Regions from separate parts of the Streptomyces sp. NBC_01433 genome, predicted to be linked through region 1. Evidence: riboswitches for the same ligand, from Rfam matches in the RefSeq annotation. Region 1 holds a riboswitch; each other region holds the start of a gene.
The links. Region 1 has a riboswitch for cobalamin ahead of OG413_RS19820 (prenyltransferase/squalene oxidase repeat-containing protein). Riboswitches for the same ligand answer to the same signal wherever they lie in the genome.
Positions count from the first base shown of each region.

Region 2: linked by a shared signal. The riboswitch ahead of OG413_RS03485 (ribonucleoside-diphosphate reductase subunit alpha) and the one ahead of OG413_RS19820 (prenyltransferase/squalene oxidase repeat-containing protein) in region 1 are both predicted to bind cobalamin.
Region 3: linked by a shared signal. The riboswitch ahead of metE (5-methyltetrahydropteroyltriglutamate--homocysteine S-methyltransferase) and the one ahead of OG413_RS19820 (prenyltransferase/squalene oxidase repeat-containing protein) in region 1 are both predicted to bind cobalamin.

Region 1 covers NZ_JAPEPM010000001.1:4,405,792-4,410,672, reverse strand. The annotation lists gene OG413_RS19830 (aldehyde dehydrogenase) at 1-1,144, opposite strand, end outside; gene OG413_RS19825 (MBL fold metallo-hydrolase) at 1,361-2,398, shown strand; cobalamin riboswitch at 2,437-2,567, shown strand; gene OG413_RS19820 (prenyltransferase/squalene oxidase repeat-containing protein) at 2,675-3,931, shown strand; gene OG413_RS19815 (SCO2322 family protein) at 4,102-4,761, shown strand; gene OG413_RS19810 (energy-coupling factor transporter transmembrane component T) at 4,758-4,881, shown strand, end outside.
Region 2 covers NZ_JAPEPM010000001.1:808,145-813,025, reverse strand. The annotation lists gene OG413_RS03485 (ribonucleoside-diphosphate reductase subunit alpha) at 1-1,821, opposite strand, end outside; cobalamin riboswitch at 1,966-2,095, opposite strand; gene mctP (monocarboxylate uptake permease MctP) at 2,329-3,963, opposite strand; gene OG413_RS03475 (DUF3311 domain-containing protein) at 3,960-4,214, opposite strand; gene OG413_RS03470 (GntR family transcriptional regulator) at 4,575-4,881, opposite strand, start outside.
Region 3 covers NZ_JAPEPM010000001.1:5,939,812-5,944,692, forward strand. The annotation lists gene OG413_RS26640 (TetR/AcrR family transcriptional regulator) at 1-163, opposite strand, end outside; gene metE (5-methyltetrahydropteroyltriglutamate--homocysteine S-methyltransferase) at 631-2,949, opposite strand; cobalamin riboswitch at 3,112-3,329, opposite strand; gene tsaD (tRNA (adenosine(37)-N6)-threonylcarbamoyltransferase complex transferase subunit TsaD) at 3,559-4,629, shown strand.

The DNA.
Region 1 (4,881 bases):
TGCGCATGGAGTTGTCGACATCGCCGAACAGGGTCGGTTCGACGTACCAGCCGCGTTCCTGGGCGGCCGGGCGGCTGCCGCCGGTCAGGATCTTGGCGCCTTCCTCCTGGCCGATGCGGATGTAGTCGAGGGAGCGCCGCTGCTGGCGTTGCGCCACCAGCGGGCCGATTTCGGTCGCCGGGTCGAGCGGGTCGCCGATCTTGAGCGCTCCGGCCGCCGCCGCGAACGCCTCGGCGATCTCCTCGTAGCGGGAGCGCGGGGCGAGGATGCGGGTCTGGGCCACGCACGCCTGGCCGTTGATCATCCAGGCGAAGGGGACGATGCCCGCGACGGCGGCGTCCAGATCCGCGTCCGGGAGGATCACGGCGGCGGACTTGCCGCCCAGTTCCAGGGTGACGCGGGTCAGGTTGCGGGAGGCGACCTCCATGACCCGGCGTCCGGCGGCGACCGAGCCGGTGAAGGAGACCTTGTCGACGCCGGGGTGCCCGACCAGGTACTCGCTGACCTCGCGGTCGGCGGGCAGGATCGACAGGACGCCCTCCGGCAGCCCCGCCCCGGCGGCGATCTCGGCCAGGATGTAGGCGTCCAGGGGCGTTTCGGGCGAGACCTTGAGCACGGCGGAGCAGCCCGCGAGCAGGGCGGGCGCGAGTTTGGCGGCTGCGGTGAACTGCGGGACGTTCCACGGCACGACCGCCGCGACCACCCCGACCGGTTCGCGGCGCACGAGCAGCGGTCCGAGGGCTCCGTCGCGCCGTTCCTCGTACGGGAAGGAACGGGCGACCGTGAGTGCCGAGTCCCAGACCATCATCGCGGCGAGCGCCTGCACCATGACGCTGGAGCTGTAGGGGGTGCCGTTCTGCGAGCTGATGACGCGGGCGAACTCCTCGTAACGTACGGCGAAGGCGTCCTTGATCCGCGTGATCACCTCGATCCGCTCGTCCACGGTCATCCGCGGCCAGGGCCCCTCGTCGAAGGCCCGGCGGGCGGCGGCGACGGCGCGGTCCACATCGGCCTCGCACGCGTGCGGGACGCGGCCGATGACCTGTTCCGTGTGCGGCGAGATCACCTCGATGACGTCGCTGCCGAGCGGATCGGTCAACTCCCCGCCGATGAACAGTTTTCCGTGTTCCACGAACTCCGTCATGGCTGCTGCCTCCCGCGACCGGCACGTACCTGACTGCGCATCCGACCAGCGCATCTGACTAGGTGTCAGAACTGATACCAGTTACCGTTCCAGGAGTCCACGGCTGCAACAAGTTCTCGTTACAGTGAGTCCGGCGCACACCGGGGGATCACCGAGTCGTCCGGAGACATCCCCGACGTCCGGACGGACGGCGGGGACAGAGATTTGGGGGAGCCCATGACGCAGGTGACCGACCACGGCGGAGGCGTCCACAGCATCAAGGTGCCGATCCCGGACAATCCCCTCGGCCACACCCTCGTGCACCTCGTCGACACCGACCGGGGCCCGGTCCTGGTCGACACCGGCTGGGACGACCCGGCGGCCTGGGACACCCTCGTCGCGGGGCTCGCCGCGCTCGGTGTCGCCGTCGCCGACATCCACGGCATCGTCATCACCCACCACCACCCCGACCACCACGGGCTCTCCGGCCAGGTCCGCGAGGCGTCCGGGGCCTGGATCGCGATGCACGCGGCGGACACCGAGATCGTCCGCCGCACCCGCGCGACGCAACCCGCCGCCTGGCTGGCGTACCTCACGGAGAAGCTCGCCGCGGTCGGCGCCCCCGAGGAGCACCTCGCCCCGCTGCGCGCCGCCCGCGAGAGGGGCCGGATGCGCACGCTGCCCGGCCTGGGTGCCGCGCTGCCGGACCGGGAGATCGTGCCGGGCGAGCTGCTGGACCTCGCGGGGCGCCGGGTGCGGGCGATCTGGACCCCGGGGCACACCCCCGGCCATGTCTGCCTGCACCTGGAGGAGGACCACCCTGCGGGTCTGCCCGGCCGGGGACGGCTGTTCTCCGGTGACCATCTGCTGCCCGGGATCAGCCCGCACATCGGGCTGTACGAGGACCCGGACGACACCACGGTCACCGACCCGCTCGGCGACTACCTCGACTCGCTGGAACGGATCGGCCGGCTCGGGGTCGCCGAGGTGCTGCCCGCGCACCAGTACGCGTTCACGGACGCCGCGGGGCGCGTACGGGAGCTGCTGGAGCACCACGAGGACCGGCTGACCGGGCTGCTGGCGCTGCTCGCCGTGCCGCTCACCCCGTGGCAGCTGGCCGAGCGGATGGAGTGGAACCGGCCCTGGGCGCAGATCCCGCACACCTCGCGGTCCATCGCCGTCTCCGAGGCCGAGTCCCATCTGCGGCGCCTGGTGAAGCTGGGGCGTGCGGAGGCGGTGGTGGGCGGCGACCCGGTGACGTACGTCGCGGTGTGACGGAGCCCTCCGGCCCGGCCGCGAGGGAGGTCCCGCGCGCCCCGGTAGAGTGAGCAGGTCGTCATCATGCCCGTACAGGGGGAAGCCGGTGCGAATCCGGCGCTGACCGCGCAACCGTGAGCCGCCGCACCGGCGGTGAGCCGGACCACCCTGCCGGAGCGTGACCGGCTCGTGCCACCGGGACCCCGGTGGCCGGCACCGTCGAGGTATACGGGGCCGGAGCCCGGTGCCTCGGTGTGCCCGTGCCCGGCCCTCGCAGGAGAGGCCCAGCCAGCCATGACCGTACGACGCAGCGTCAGCGCGCTCGTGACCACCGCCGTACTCCTGGCCGCCGCCGCCCCCGCCGCGGTCGCCGCGCCGAGCCCTTCGCCGTCCGCGAAGGCCGATCTCCCGCCGGGCCTGTACGGCACCGGGGACCCGACGTACGACGGGGTCTGGCGGCAGTCGCTGGCCTTCCTCGCCCAGAAGGTCGAGTACGTCACGCCGGCCACGCAGTCGGTGGAGTGGCTGGTGGGCCAACAGTGCGACAGCGGTGCCTTCCCCGCGTACCGGGACGCCGGCAAGCCGTGCGACGCGTCGACCGTGATGGACACCAACGCCACCGCCGCCGCCGTCCAGGCGCTCGTCGAGCTCGCCGTGCACCGTGAGGCCGTCGACAACGGCGTCACCTGGCTGAAGTCGGTCCAGAACGAGGACGGCGGGTGGGGCTACAACGCGGGCAGCCCGAGCGACGCCAACTCCACCGCCGTCGTGATCGGTGCCCTCGCACGGGCGGGCCTCCTGCTGGGCGACGTCACCACCGACGGCGGCCGCACCCCCTACGCCGCACTCCAGAGCTTCGCCATCCCGTGCGGCGGCAAGGACGGCGGCGCGTTCGCCTACCAGCCCGGCAAGGACGGCAAGCTCACCGCCAACGCGGACGCCACGGCCGCCGGGGTGCTCGGCGCGATGGGCAAGGGCCTCGCCGTCGGGAACTCCAACGCGGTGAAGGACCCCGTCTGCACGAAGGGCACCGGCCTCACCCCGGAGCAGACCGCGCAGAACGGGGCCCACTACCTCGCGGGCGCCCTCGGCGCATCGCCCCACCTGAACCTGCCGCCGATGCCGGGCGCCGACGACACGGCACCGAAGCCCGACTTCGGCAACACCGCGGACGCGGTCGCCGCCCTGGCCGCCTCCGGTCACAAGGACAAGGCGGCCGCCTCGGTCCAGTGGCTGGAGAAGAACGCGAAGAGCTGGGCGCGGGAGGGCGGACCCGCCGCGACCGCCCAGCTGATCCTCGCCGCGCACGCGACCGGCACGGACGCCCGTGACTTCGGCGGTGTCGACCTCGTCAAGCAGCTCAACGCGACCGGCCCGGCTCCCGCCGCCACCGCCGCCCCCTCACCGACCGCGAGCGGCCAGCAGCCGAAGGGCGACACCAGCAGCGACGACGGCGCGCTCGGCGTCTGGTGGCTGGTCGGCATCGGCCTCGTCGTCGGCGTCGGCATCGGTTTCCTGATCAGCCGGCGTGGGAAGAACGCGCGGCTGTGAGGCGCGCGCGGGGCGGATCACCGCTCCGGACACCGACCACCGCTCCGACCACCGCTCCGACTGTCGCGGGGGCTGTTGTGCGGGCTGTTGTGCGGGCCTGCGCACCGGCCGTCACGCGCGTCGGCGCGCTGACCGCCGCTCTGGTGCTCGCCGTCGCCGCGACCGTGTCGATGCTGCTGGGTGCCGGGACGGCGCACGCGGCCGGATACCGCTACTGGTCGTTCTGGGAGGGCAACGGCAAGACCTGGGAGTACGCCACCCAGGGGCCGTCCCTGGTCCGCCCGGACGACGGCACGGTGCAGGGCTTCCGGTTCTCCGTGAGCCAGGACTCCCAGGACGCGGCCCGGCCGCGCCGGGCCCCCGACTTCGGGGCGATCTGTGCGGGCACCCCCGCCGAGGACGGCACCAAGCGGGTCGCGCTGGTGATCGACTCCGGTACGGCGGCGGACGCCCCCGACGGGGAGACGCCGCCCGCGCCGCGTACCGCGTGTGCGCGGGTCGGACCGGACGCGAGCACCGCGGAGGCGCTCGCCTCGGTGGCGAAGCCGCTGCGGTACAGCGGTGACGCGCTGCTCTGCGCGATCTCCGGCTATCCGGCATCGGGCTGCGGGGACCAGGTCTCCGGCGACAGCGACGGTGACGGAAGCGGTGACGGCGGCAAGAAGTCGACCGCGCCCGGGGATTCGACCCCGGACTCGGCGTCCGCCGCCGCCGGGAACGACGCCGACGGGAACGGCGGCAGCCTGCCCTCGGCCGGTGTGCTGGTCGGTGTCGGCGCCGTACTGCTGCTCGGGATCGCCGCCGTCCTCCAGGCCCGCCGCCGCCGATGACCCGCCCCACCGGCACGGCCCGGCTCCACCGTTCGCTGCGGGCGCCCGAGGCCGACCGCGGCAACGCGCTGCCCGCCGGGGCGTGGTGGCTGTGGGCGCTGGGACTGGCCACGGCGGCTT
Region 2 (4,881 bases), 3.6 Mb from region 1:
CCCGGTCTTCGCGACGCGGGCGCGCAGGGCCTCCCAGCGCTCCGGCCAGTTCAGCGCGGTGTCGTAGTGGTCGGGGTGCAGCACGCCGCGCGCGGTCCGGGTCTCGGCCCAGGCCGGGAGCGGGCCCGAGCGCTCGGCGAGGTCGCAGGACGCCTCGTACGCCGCGAGCATGATGCGCTCGGAGATCCGCGTCGACAGGGCCCGCGCCTCGGGGGAGTCGAAGGGCAGCCGGAGCTGGAAGAAGACGTCCTGGAGGCCCATCGCGCCCAGGCCCACCGGGCGCCAGCGGGCGTTGGAGCGCCCGGCCTGCTCGGTCGGGTAGAAGTTGATGTCGACGACCCGGTCCAGGAAGGTCACGGCGGTGCGCACGGTGGCGTCCAGCCGCTCCCAGTCGATGGACCCGTCCGCGACGAACGACCCCAGGTTGACCGAGCCGAGGTTGCAGACGGCCGTCTCGCCGTCGTCGGTGACTTCGAGGATCTCGGTGCACAGGTTCGACGAGTGGACGACGCGGCCCGGCTCGGCGGTCTGGTTGGCCGTCCGGTTGGAGGCGTCCTTGAACGTCATCCAGCCCTGGCCGGTCTGCGCGAGCGTACGCATCATCCGGCCGTACAGGTCACGCGCGGGCATCGTCTTGCGGGCCAGCCCCGACGCCTCCGCCGCACGGTAGGCCGCGTCGAACCCGTCGCCCCACAGGTCCACCAGCTCGGGCACATCGGCGGGCGAGAACAGCGACCACTGCCCGTCCGTGTCGACCCGGCGCATGAACTCGTCCGGGATCCAGTGCGCCAGGTTGAGGTTGTGCGTACGCCGCTGGTCCTCACCCGTGTTGTCGCGCAGCTCCAGGAACTCCTCGATGTCCGCGTGCCAGGTCTCCAGGTAGACGGCGGCGGCGCCCTTGCGGCGGCCCCCCTGGTTGACCGCGGCGACCGAGGCGTCGAGCGTCTTCAGGAACGGCACGATGCCGTTGGAGTGCCCGTTGGTGCCCCGGATCAGCGAACCGCGGGCGCGGATACGGGAGTACGAGAGGCCGATGCCGCCCGCGTGCTTGGAGAGCCGCGCCACCTGGTGGTAGCGGTCGTAGATCGAGTCCAGCTCGTCCTTGGGCGAGTCCAGCAGATAGCAGGAGGACATCTGCGGGTGCCGGGTGCCGGAGTTGAAGAGCGTGGGGGAGGAGGGCAGGTAGTCCAGCCGGCTCATCAGGCCGTACAGCGCCGCGACCTCGTCCAGCGCGCGCACGGTCTCGTCCTCGGCCAGACCGGCCGCGACCCGCAGCATGAAGTGCTGCGGCGTCTCGATGACCTGGCGGGTGTGCGGGTGGCGCAGCAGATAGCGGCTGTGCAGCGTCCGCAGCCCGAAGTAGCCGAAGCGGTCGTCCGCGCCGTCGGCCAGCGACCGCTCGACCAGCGCGTCGAGCGCGGCCGCGTGCAGCGCCACGAAGGCGGCCGTACGGTCGGCGATCAGGCCCTCGCGGTGTCCCACGGCGACCGAGGCGGAGAACGACAGCGCGCCCTGTCCGGCGGCCTCGTCGGCGATGGAACGGCTCAGCAGCCGGGCGGCGAGCCGGGAGTACGCCGGGTCCTCGGAGATCAGGCCCGCGGCCGCCTCGGTGGCCAGCGAACGCAGCTCGGCCTCGTCCGACCGGGCGTTGCGGCCGCGCAGCGCGGCGGCGGCGACCCGTCCGGGGTCGGTGTCGGGCAGATCGACGGTGAGGTCGGTCAGGGTCCGCAGGAGTGCGGTCCCCGGCGCGTCGGTCGTGGCTTCCGTCGCCTCGGCGGCTGCGGCGGAGGCTGAAACCGGATCGGCTGGCGCGATGGTCACTGGGCTTTCCCTCGCTCGGCGGGGGCCGGGCGGAGAGCGGGGCAGCCGGGCAGCGCGAAGCCCGGAGCGGGGCAGCACTGCGTACGGCGTCCACCGGCCCATCCGCGAGGCCCGGACGTCTTGGCGTCCGGTTCGGTCGAGCCGGACGCGCTGTCGACAGGTCGTCGGACTTCGGGTGTGCAAAAGCACACTGAATACACCGTTGCGGGACAGTTCCGGATTCGCACCGGATTCCCCTGCGACGACAGCGAGCACGAGCATACATGTGGGGGCCGCCCGATGAGGCAGCCCCCACATGTTGTGTCGCGAGGTGTGTTGAGCCCTGACGGAGCGTCGGCCGGAGGGCCTCCGGCGGCAGGCCGGGAAGGGGCTTCCAGCCCCGCTGGGAGCCCCGTACGGGGCCGTTCCGCCCACTCCCGCGTCGTTGTCCGGGGCGCCGGAAAGCGTGCGGGCCGCCGCGCCCCCCAGGGGGAGACGTGACGGCCCGCGTACCGCTGATACGGGGGGTCAGTGACCGCCCGGCGCACCCGCCGTCGCGGGCGGCAGCGTCGCCTTGACGCCCGCGTCGCCGACATCCGCCGTGTAGTCGGCGGGGGAGGTCTCGTCGACCCCCGCCGGGGCCTTCAGCGCGTTCAGGACGAGGGTCAGGACGATCACGACGACGACGTTCAGCACGAACGCCGTCAGCCCGATGTAGCCGATCTCGCCGATGCCCGGGATCTCCTTCGACGACCCGCCGAAGTGCTTCTGCGTGGGACTGGCCACGCCGTACGCGGCGACCGTCCCGTACAGCATGCCGACCGCCCAGCCCGCGATCAGCGCCCAGCGGTGGAACCACCGGGTGAAGAGACCGCCGACCAGGGCCGGCATCGTCTGGAGGATCCAGATGCCGCCCAGCAGCTGGAAATTGATCGCGACCGTCTTGTCCATGGTCAGGACGAAGGCCAGCGCCCCGACCTTGACCAGCAGCGAGACCAGCTTGGAGACCTTCGTCTCCTGCGCGGGTGTCGCGTCGGGCTTCAGGAAGTCCTTGTAGATGTTGCGGGTGAAGAGGTTGGCCGCGGCGATGGACATGATCGCCGCGGGCACCAGCGCGCCGATGCCGATGGCGGCGAAGGCCACGCCCGCGAACCAGTCGGGGAACATGTTCTCGAACAGCTGCGGGATGGCCAGCTGACCGTTGTCCACCTTGACCCCGGCGGCGATCGCCATGAAGCCGAGCAGCGCCAGCAGGCCCAGCATCAGCGAGTACAGCGGCAGGATCGTGGTGTTGCGCCGGATCACCTCACGGCTGCGGCTGGAGAGCGTCGCCGTGATCGAGTGCGGGTACATGAAGAGCGCCAGCGCCGAGCCCAGGGCCAGGGTGGCGTACCCCCATTGGCCCATGTCGCCGGGGACCAGGGCGCCGCGCGGCTGGCCGGTCGCCGGGTTCTTCTGCGCGAACGCCTCGCCCGCCTTGGCGAAGATGTCGTCGAACCCGCCCAGCTTGATCGGGATGTAGATGATCGCCACCACGATGACCAGGTAGATCAGGCCGTCCTTGACGAACGCGATCAGCGCGGGCGCGCGCAGCCCGGACGAGTAGGTGTACGCGGCGAGCACCGCGAACGCGATGAGCAGCGGCAGGTCCTTGATGAACCAGTGCGTGGTCTCCCCGCCGCCCACGCCCATGACGTCCAGCACCGCCTGGATGCCGACGAGTTGGAGCGCGATGTACGGCATCGTGGCGAGGATGCCGGTGACGGCGACCGCCAGCGAGAGCCCCTTCGAGCCGAAGCGGCCGCGGACGAAGTCCGAGGTGGTGACGTAGCCGTGCTTGTGCGACACCGACCACAGACGCGGCAGGAAGGTGAAGATCAGCGGGTAGACGAGGATCGTGTACGGAACCGCGAAGAAGCCCGCCGCGCCCGCCGCGTAGATCGCCGCCGGGACGGCGACGAAGGTGTAGGCCGTGTAGAGGTCGCCACCCAGCAGGAACCAGGTGACCCAGGTGCCGAACGACCGCCCGCCCAGACCCCATTCGTCCAGGCTCGCCTCGTTCTCGGCCCTGCGCCAGCGGGCGGCCATGAAGCCGATGACCGTGACGGCCAGGAAGAAGAAGATGAAGACGCCGAGCGCGACGCCGTTCACGCCGTCCTTCATGCGGAAGCACCGCCCTTGCGGGCGCGCTGGTCACGCTGCCACAGCTTGTACGCGACCATCGTCAGCGCGGTCGAGATGAGCACCCAGAGCATCTGGTACCAGTAGAAGAACGGGATGCCGATGAACGTCGGCTCGACCTTCGCGTACGAACTCACCCACAGCATCGCCACGAACGGCGCGACGAGGCAGAGAGCGATCACCACTCTCATGGGTGTGACCGTGGGTGGTTTCGCCTCGGTGTCTTCTGGCATGTGGTGACTCCGTCCCCTCGCTGACCACCGGCGGCAATGGGCGGGGAATCCGGGCGGGCTGTCCGGCCGGCGTCACCCCCTGTGCCCAGTGCGGTCCGGCAACGGTGATGTATCGGAGGGAGTCACGTACGCGGGCGCGATCCGGTTCACCCGGCGCGCGATCCGTTTCATCCGGTCGGGTGATCCGGATCGCGCGCCGGGGACCGGGCAAACGAATTCGGGGCGCTCGCCCGCGATGTCGCGGGCTGCCTGCCCCATCCGGCGGTGATCGCGGGGGACTTCAACGCCACCCCGGCGGCCGGGGGAGTCCCCCGGCCGCCGTACCTGCCCGTCGTCCGTCCCCCATCGGGGCGAACGGCCTCAGTCCGTGGGCCGCTTCAGCCTGGCGACGAACTTGTACCGGTCGCCGCGGTACACCGAGCGCACCCACTCCACCGGTTCGCCCTGCCCGTCGATCGAGTGGCGGGACAGCATCAGCATCGGAAGGCCCACGTCCGTACCGAGCAGACCCGCCTCGCGCGGTGTGGCCAGCGACGTCTCGATGGTCTCCTCGGCCTCGGCCAGCCGGACGTCGTACACCTCGGCGAGCGCGGTGTAGAGCGAGGTGTACTTCACCAGCGAACGGCGCAGCGCCGGGAAGCGTTTGGCCGAAAGGTGTGTGGTCTCG
Region 3 (4,881 bases), 1.5 Mb from region 1:
GTCCGACCCCGGCCCGGCGCGCGATCGCGGAAAGCGGCGCGTCCAGACCGTACTCCGCGTAGATCTCCCGGGCGGCGGTGACCAGAGCGGCCCGGTTGCGGGCGGCGGCCTTCGGCCCGTCGTTCGCGGGTCGCCGTTCGTCCGGCATGGGGTGCTGCGTCACCCCGGAAGCGTACCGGCCGGACGGAGCGGGCTCGGGCCTGCCGATGGTGTGCGCCGCCGTCGGAACCCGCGGTGTCCGGCGCCACGCGGACCCGCCGGCCGACGAGGGCCCGGAAGGGAGCCGGGACCGTCGAGGAAACGTCCTTGGTCAGCGGCGGCGTGCGCTCGCCACGGGCGCGCGTCTCCGGCAGGACGTGCCGTCGCGGATATCGGCGGGGAAGGCCGCGGCGGTGACGCCCGGCGCGGCCGGCTCATCGACCAGGGCGTCCAGCTTCGCCTCGGTACGTGCGATCAGTCCGACCCTGAAGCCATGGCGGTCCTGACCCGACGGGATGCTGCCTCCGCCTTCGCCTTCGCCTCCGCCTCCGCTGCCGCGCGCCGCGCGCCGTTAGTCGGGCCGGGCCCGGGGCGCCGCCCGTTGGGGCCGGGGTGCTGGTCGGCACCCCGGCCCCTCGGGGATCTTCCCGATCAGGCCGAGGGCAGCTCACCGCGGACCGTGCGGGCCGCGGCGACCAGGTTCTCCAGGGACGCCTTGGTCTCGGGCCAGCCGCGCGTCTTCAGGCCGCAGTCCGGGTTGACCCACAGCCGCTCCGCCGGAATGGCCTCAAGTCCCTTGCGCAGCAAGGCCGCTGCCTCGGCCGTGCTTGGTACGCGCGGGGAGTGGATGTCGTAGACACCCGGTCCCGCCTCGCGCGGGTAGCCGTGCGCGGCGAGTTCGCGGGCGACCTGCATGTGCGAGCGGGCGGCCTCCAGGCTGATGACGTCGGCGTCGAGGTCGTCGATGGCCTGGACGATGTCGCCGAACTCGGCGTAGCACATGTGGGTGTGGATCTGGGTGTCCGGACGCACGCCGCTGGTGGTGAGACGGAACGACTCGGTGGCCCACGACAGGTAGGCCGGGCGGTCGGCCGCCCGCAGCGGGAGCGTCTCGCGCAGGGCGGGCTCGTCGACCTGGATGACCGAAGTCCCTGCCGTTTCCAGGTCGTTGACCTCGTCGCGCAGGGCGAGGGCGACCTGGCGGGCGGTGTCGCCGAGTGGCTGGTCGTCGCGGACGAAGGACCAGGCCAGCATGGTGACCGGCCCGGTGAGCATGCCCTTGACCGGGCGTGAGGTGAGGGACTGGGCGTACGTCGTCCAGCGCACCGTCATCGGTTCGGGGCGGGAGATGTCGCCGGCCAGGATCGGCGGCCGGACGTACCGCGTGCCGTAGGACTGGACCCAGCCGTGCTGTGTGGCGAGGTAGCCCGTCAGCTGCTCGGCGAAGTACTGGACCATGTCGTTGCGTTCGGGCTCGCCGTGCACGAAGACGTCCAGGCCGGTCTTCTCCTGGAACGAGATGACCTCCTGGATCTCGGTCCTGATCCGCTCCTCGTAACCGGCCGTGTCGATCCGCCGCGCCCGCAGGTCGGCCCGCGCGGTGCGTAGTTCGGCGGTCTGTGGGAACGACCCGATGGTGGTGGTCGGCAGCGGAGGCAGCCCGAGGTGCGCGCGCTGGGCCGTCGTCCGTTCCGTGTACGGCTGGGAGCGGCGAGCGTCGGCGTCCGTGACGGCGGTGGCACGGGCCCGTACGGCGGGGTCGCTGGTGAGCCCCGAGCCGGAGCGGGAGGCCAAGTCTGCGCGGTTGGCGGCGAGTTCGGCGGCGATCGTATCGGTTCCCTGGGCCAATCCCTTGGCGAGCGTGACGATCTCGCTCGTCTTCTGCCGTGCGAACGCGAGCCAGCGCAGGATCTGCGGCTCGATGTCCCGCTCGGCTGCGGCATCGAGCGGTACATGCAGCAGCGAGCAGGACGCGGCCACGTCGACCTGGTCGGCAAGACCGAGCAACGTGCCCAGTGTGGAAAGGGACTTGGTGAGGTCGTTGACCCAGACGTTACGGCCGTTGACCACGCCCGCGACCAGCCGCTTGCCGGGCAGTCCGCCCACCGCGGCGAGGGCGTCCAGGTTGGCTGCGGCGGACTCGGTGAAGTCCAGTGCGAGGCCTTCCACCGGAGCCTTCGCCAGCACCGGCAACGCGTCGCCGAGCCGGTCGAAGTAGGAGGCGATCAGGAGCTTCGGTCGGTCCGTGAGGGTGCCGAGGTCGCGGTAGGCGCGGGTGGTGGCGTTCAGTTCGGCCGGGGTGCGGTCCTGGACCAGCGCGGGCTCGTCGAGCTGGACCCACTCCGCGCCCCCCGCGCGCAGGTCGGCGAGGACCTCGGCGTACACGGGCAGCAGGCGGTCCAGGAGGGTGAGCGGATCGAAGTCCGCGGGCACACCGGGCCCGGGCTTGGCGAGCAGGAGGTAGGTGACCGGGCCGACCAGGACGGGGCGGGCGGCCAGGCCCAGGGCGAGGGCCTCCTTCAATTCCGCGACCTGCTTGGTGGAGTCGGTGGTGAAGACAGTGTCCGGGCCCAACTCGGGCACCAGGTAGTGGTAGTTCGAATCAAACCACTTGGTCATTTCGAGCGGCGCGACCTCCTGCGTGCCGCGCGCCATCGCGAAGTAGCCGTCCAGCGCGTCGAGTTCGACGGCGGCCCGGTGGCGTTCGGGGATCGCGCCGACCATGACGGTGGTGTCGAGGACGTGGTCGTAGTACGAGAAGTCGCCGGTCGGGACCTCGTGGATGCCGGCTTCAGTGAGCTGCTGCCAGTTAGTGCGGCGCAGGTCGGCGGCGGTGGTGCGGAGGGTGTCGGCGTCGACGCGGCCCTTCCAGTAGCCCTCGATCGCCTTCTTCAGTTCCCGGTTCGGGCCTTGGCGGGGGTAGCCGTACACAGTGGCCTGTGCTGCCGCGGCTGCGGGCTCGGTTGTCACGGAAATCTCCTTCGCGAGATGACTCCTTGAGATCCCGGAGACGGGACACGGACGCGAAGGGGTGACGAACCGGACGGATCCTGCGCACGCCACCGGCGTGGAGTTCCGTCTGGCATGTACGCCGACCCGCCCACGAGGTCACCGGGATATCCGCACACGAGGGGTCGCGTACGGGCAACGGGCAGGTCTTCGGACTCGCGGGCACATCTGCCGGGGGCAGATTCCTAGTGGCCGTCGCTTCCCGGATCCGACCGGATCCAGTGCGTATGACGGCGGTCGTTCCCACTTACCGCTGCGGGGCAGTCCCGGATTCCCACCGGGTTCCCTCTTACGACGCGTCTGCCTGGCGGACAGGGCGAACCAGCTGCACCGCCAGAGTAGAGGGCGGGCCACCTCCGGGGCACCGATGTTCACCATCCGGAACGTGACGTGAGACACGGGATCCGCCCGACGGGTCAGGCCGGAGGGAGCGTGCCGCAGGCCGCTGTCTGCCGCACGCCCCGCTCTCCACGCACCGCGGGCCCCTCGCGAAACCGTCCCGGCCCGGCGGGCTTATTGCGTATGAGTTGCAATTACACTGCATGTGCGGAAAGCCTGTTTGTGAAGGAGATGCCGGTGGCGGCGGGGGGCATTGTGCTGGGGATCGAGTCGTCGTGCGACGAGACGGGCGCGGGGATCGTCTCGCAGGGCCGTCTGCTCGCTCATGCGGTGGCGTCCAGCATGGACGAGCACGCCAGGTTCGGCGGCGTGGTCCCGGAGATCGCCGCACGGGCGCATCTGCACGCCTTCACCCCTGTCGTCCGGCAAGCCCTCGACCAGGCGGGTCTGCGGCTGTCCGACATCGACGCGGTGGCGGTCACCACGGGGCCGGGCCTCTCCGGGGCGCTCCAGGTCGGCCTCGCGGGCGCGAAGGCCCTGGCCTACGCGATCGACGCCCCCTTGTACGGGGTGCACCACCTGGCGGGGCATGTCGCCGCGGACACGTTGGAGCACGGCCCGCTGCCCGATCCCTGTGTGGTGCTGATCGTCTCCGGCGGGCACACCTCCCTGCTGCTCGTACGGGACCTGGCCCGCGATCCGATCACGCACCTGGGGGACACCCTGGACGACGCCGCCGGAGAGTGCTTCGACAAGGTGGCCCGGGTCTTCGGCCTGCCGTATCCGGGAGGCCCGGCCATCGACCGCGCCGCCCGGGGAGGCGATCCGCGTGCGGTGGCCTTCCCCCGCCCGCTGACCGGGCGGAAGGGGGACCCCTACGCGTTCTCCTTCTCCGGTCTCAAGACCGCCGCCGCGCGCTGGGCCGAGGGACACCGGGGCCGTGAGCTGCCGGTGGCCGACGGCGCGGCCTCGCTCCAGGAGGCGATCGCGGATGTGCTGACCCGCACGGCGCTGGCCGCCTGCCGGGACCACGGCGTCAGGACCCTCGTCGTGGTCGGCGGTGTCGCCGCGAACTCAAGGGTGCGCGCGCTCGCCGAGGAGCGGTGCGCGGCCGCGGGCGTGCGACTGCGCGTGCCCCCGATGACCCTGTGCACGGACAACGGCGCGATGATCGCGGCTGTCGGCGACCTCCTCGTACGAGCAGGAGCCGAGCCCGCCCCCCTCGACGTGTCGATCGACCCGTCCGCGCCCCTGGAATACGCGGCACTGACCCCCGGGGCGGCCGCGGCGAGGGCCGCCTGATGGCTGCCCGCGTCAGGATTCTCCGAGGCGGGTAACTGCTCGCGCACGCCGGTGTCCCGCGCGCCGAGAGGAGCGGACGTCGCCGGTTTCGCCCCCGGGTGGATCACGCGCCCGCTCCGGTCCCTCCGCCCCCTCCGCCCTCTCGGGTCCCTCCGGTTCCGAGGCGCGCCCGGCGCGCGGTCACGGCACAAGTCGGCTGCTCAGGAAGGCTGTTCGAGCGGCCGGTCACGACACGGGGAGTGGAGGGGTGGA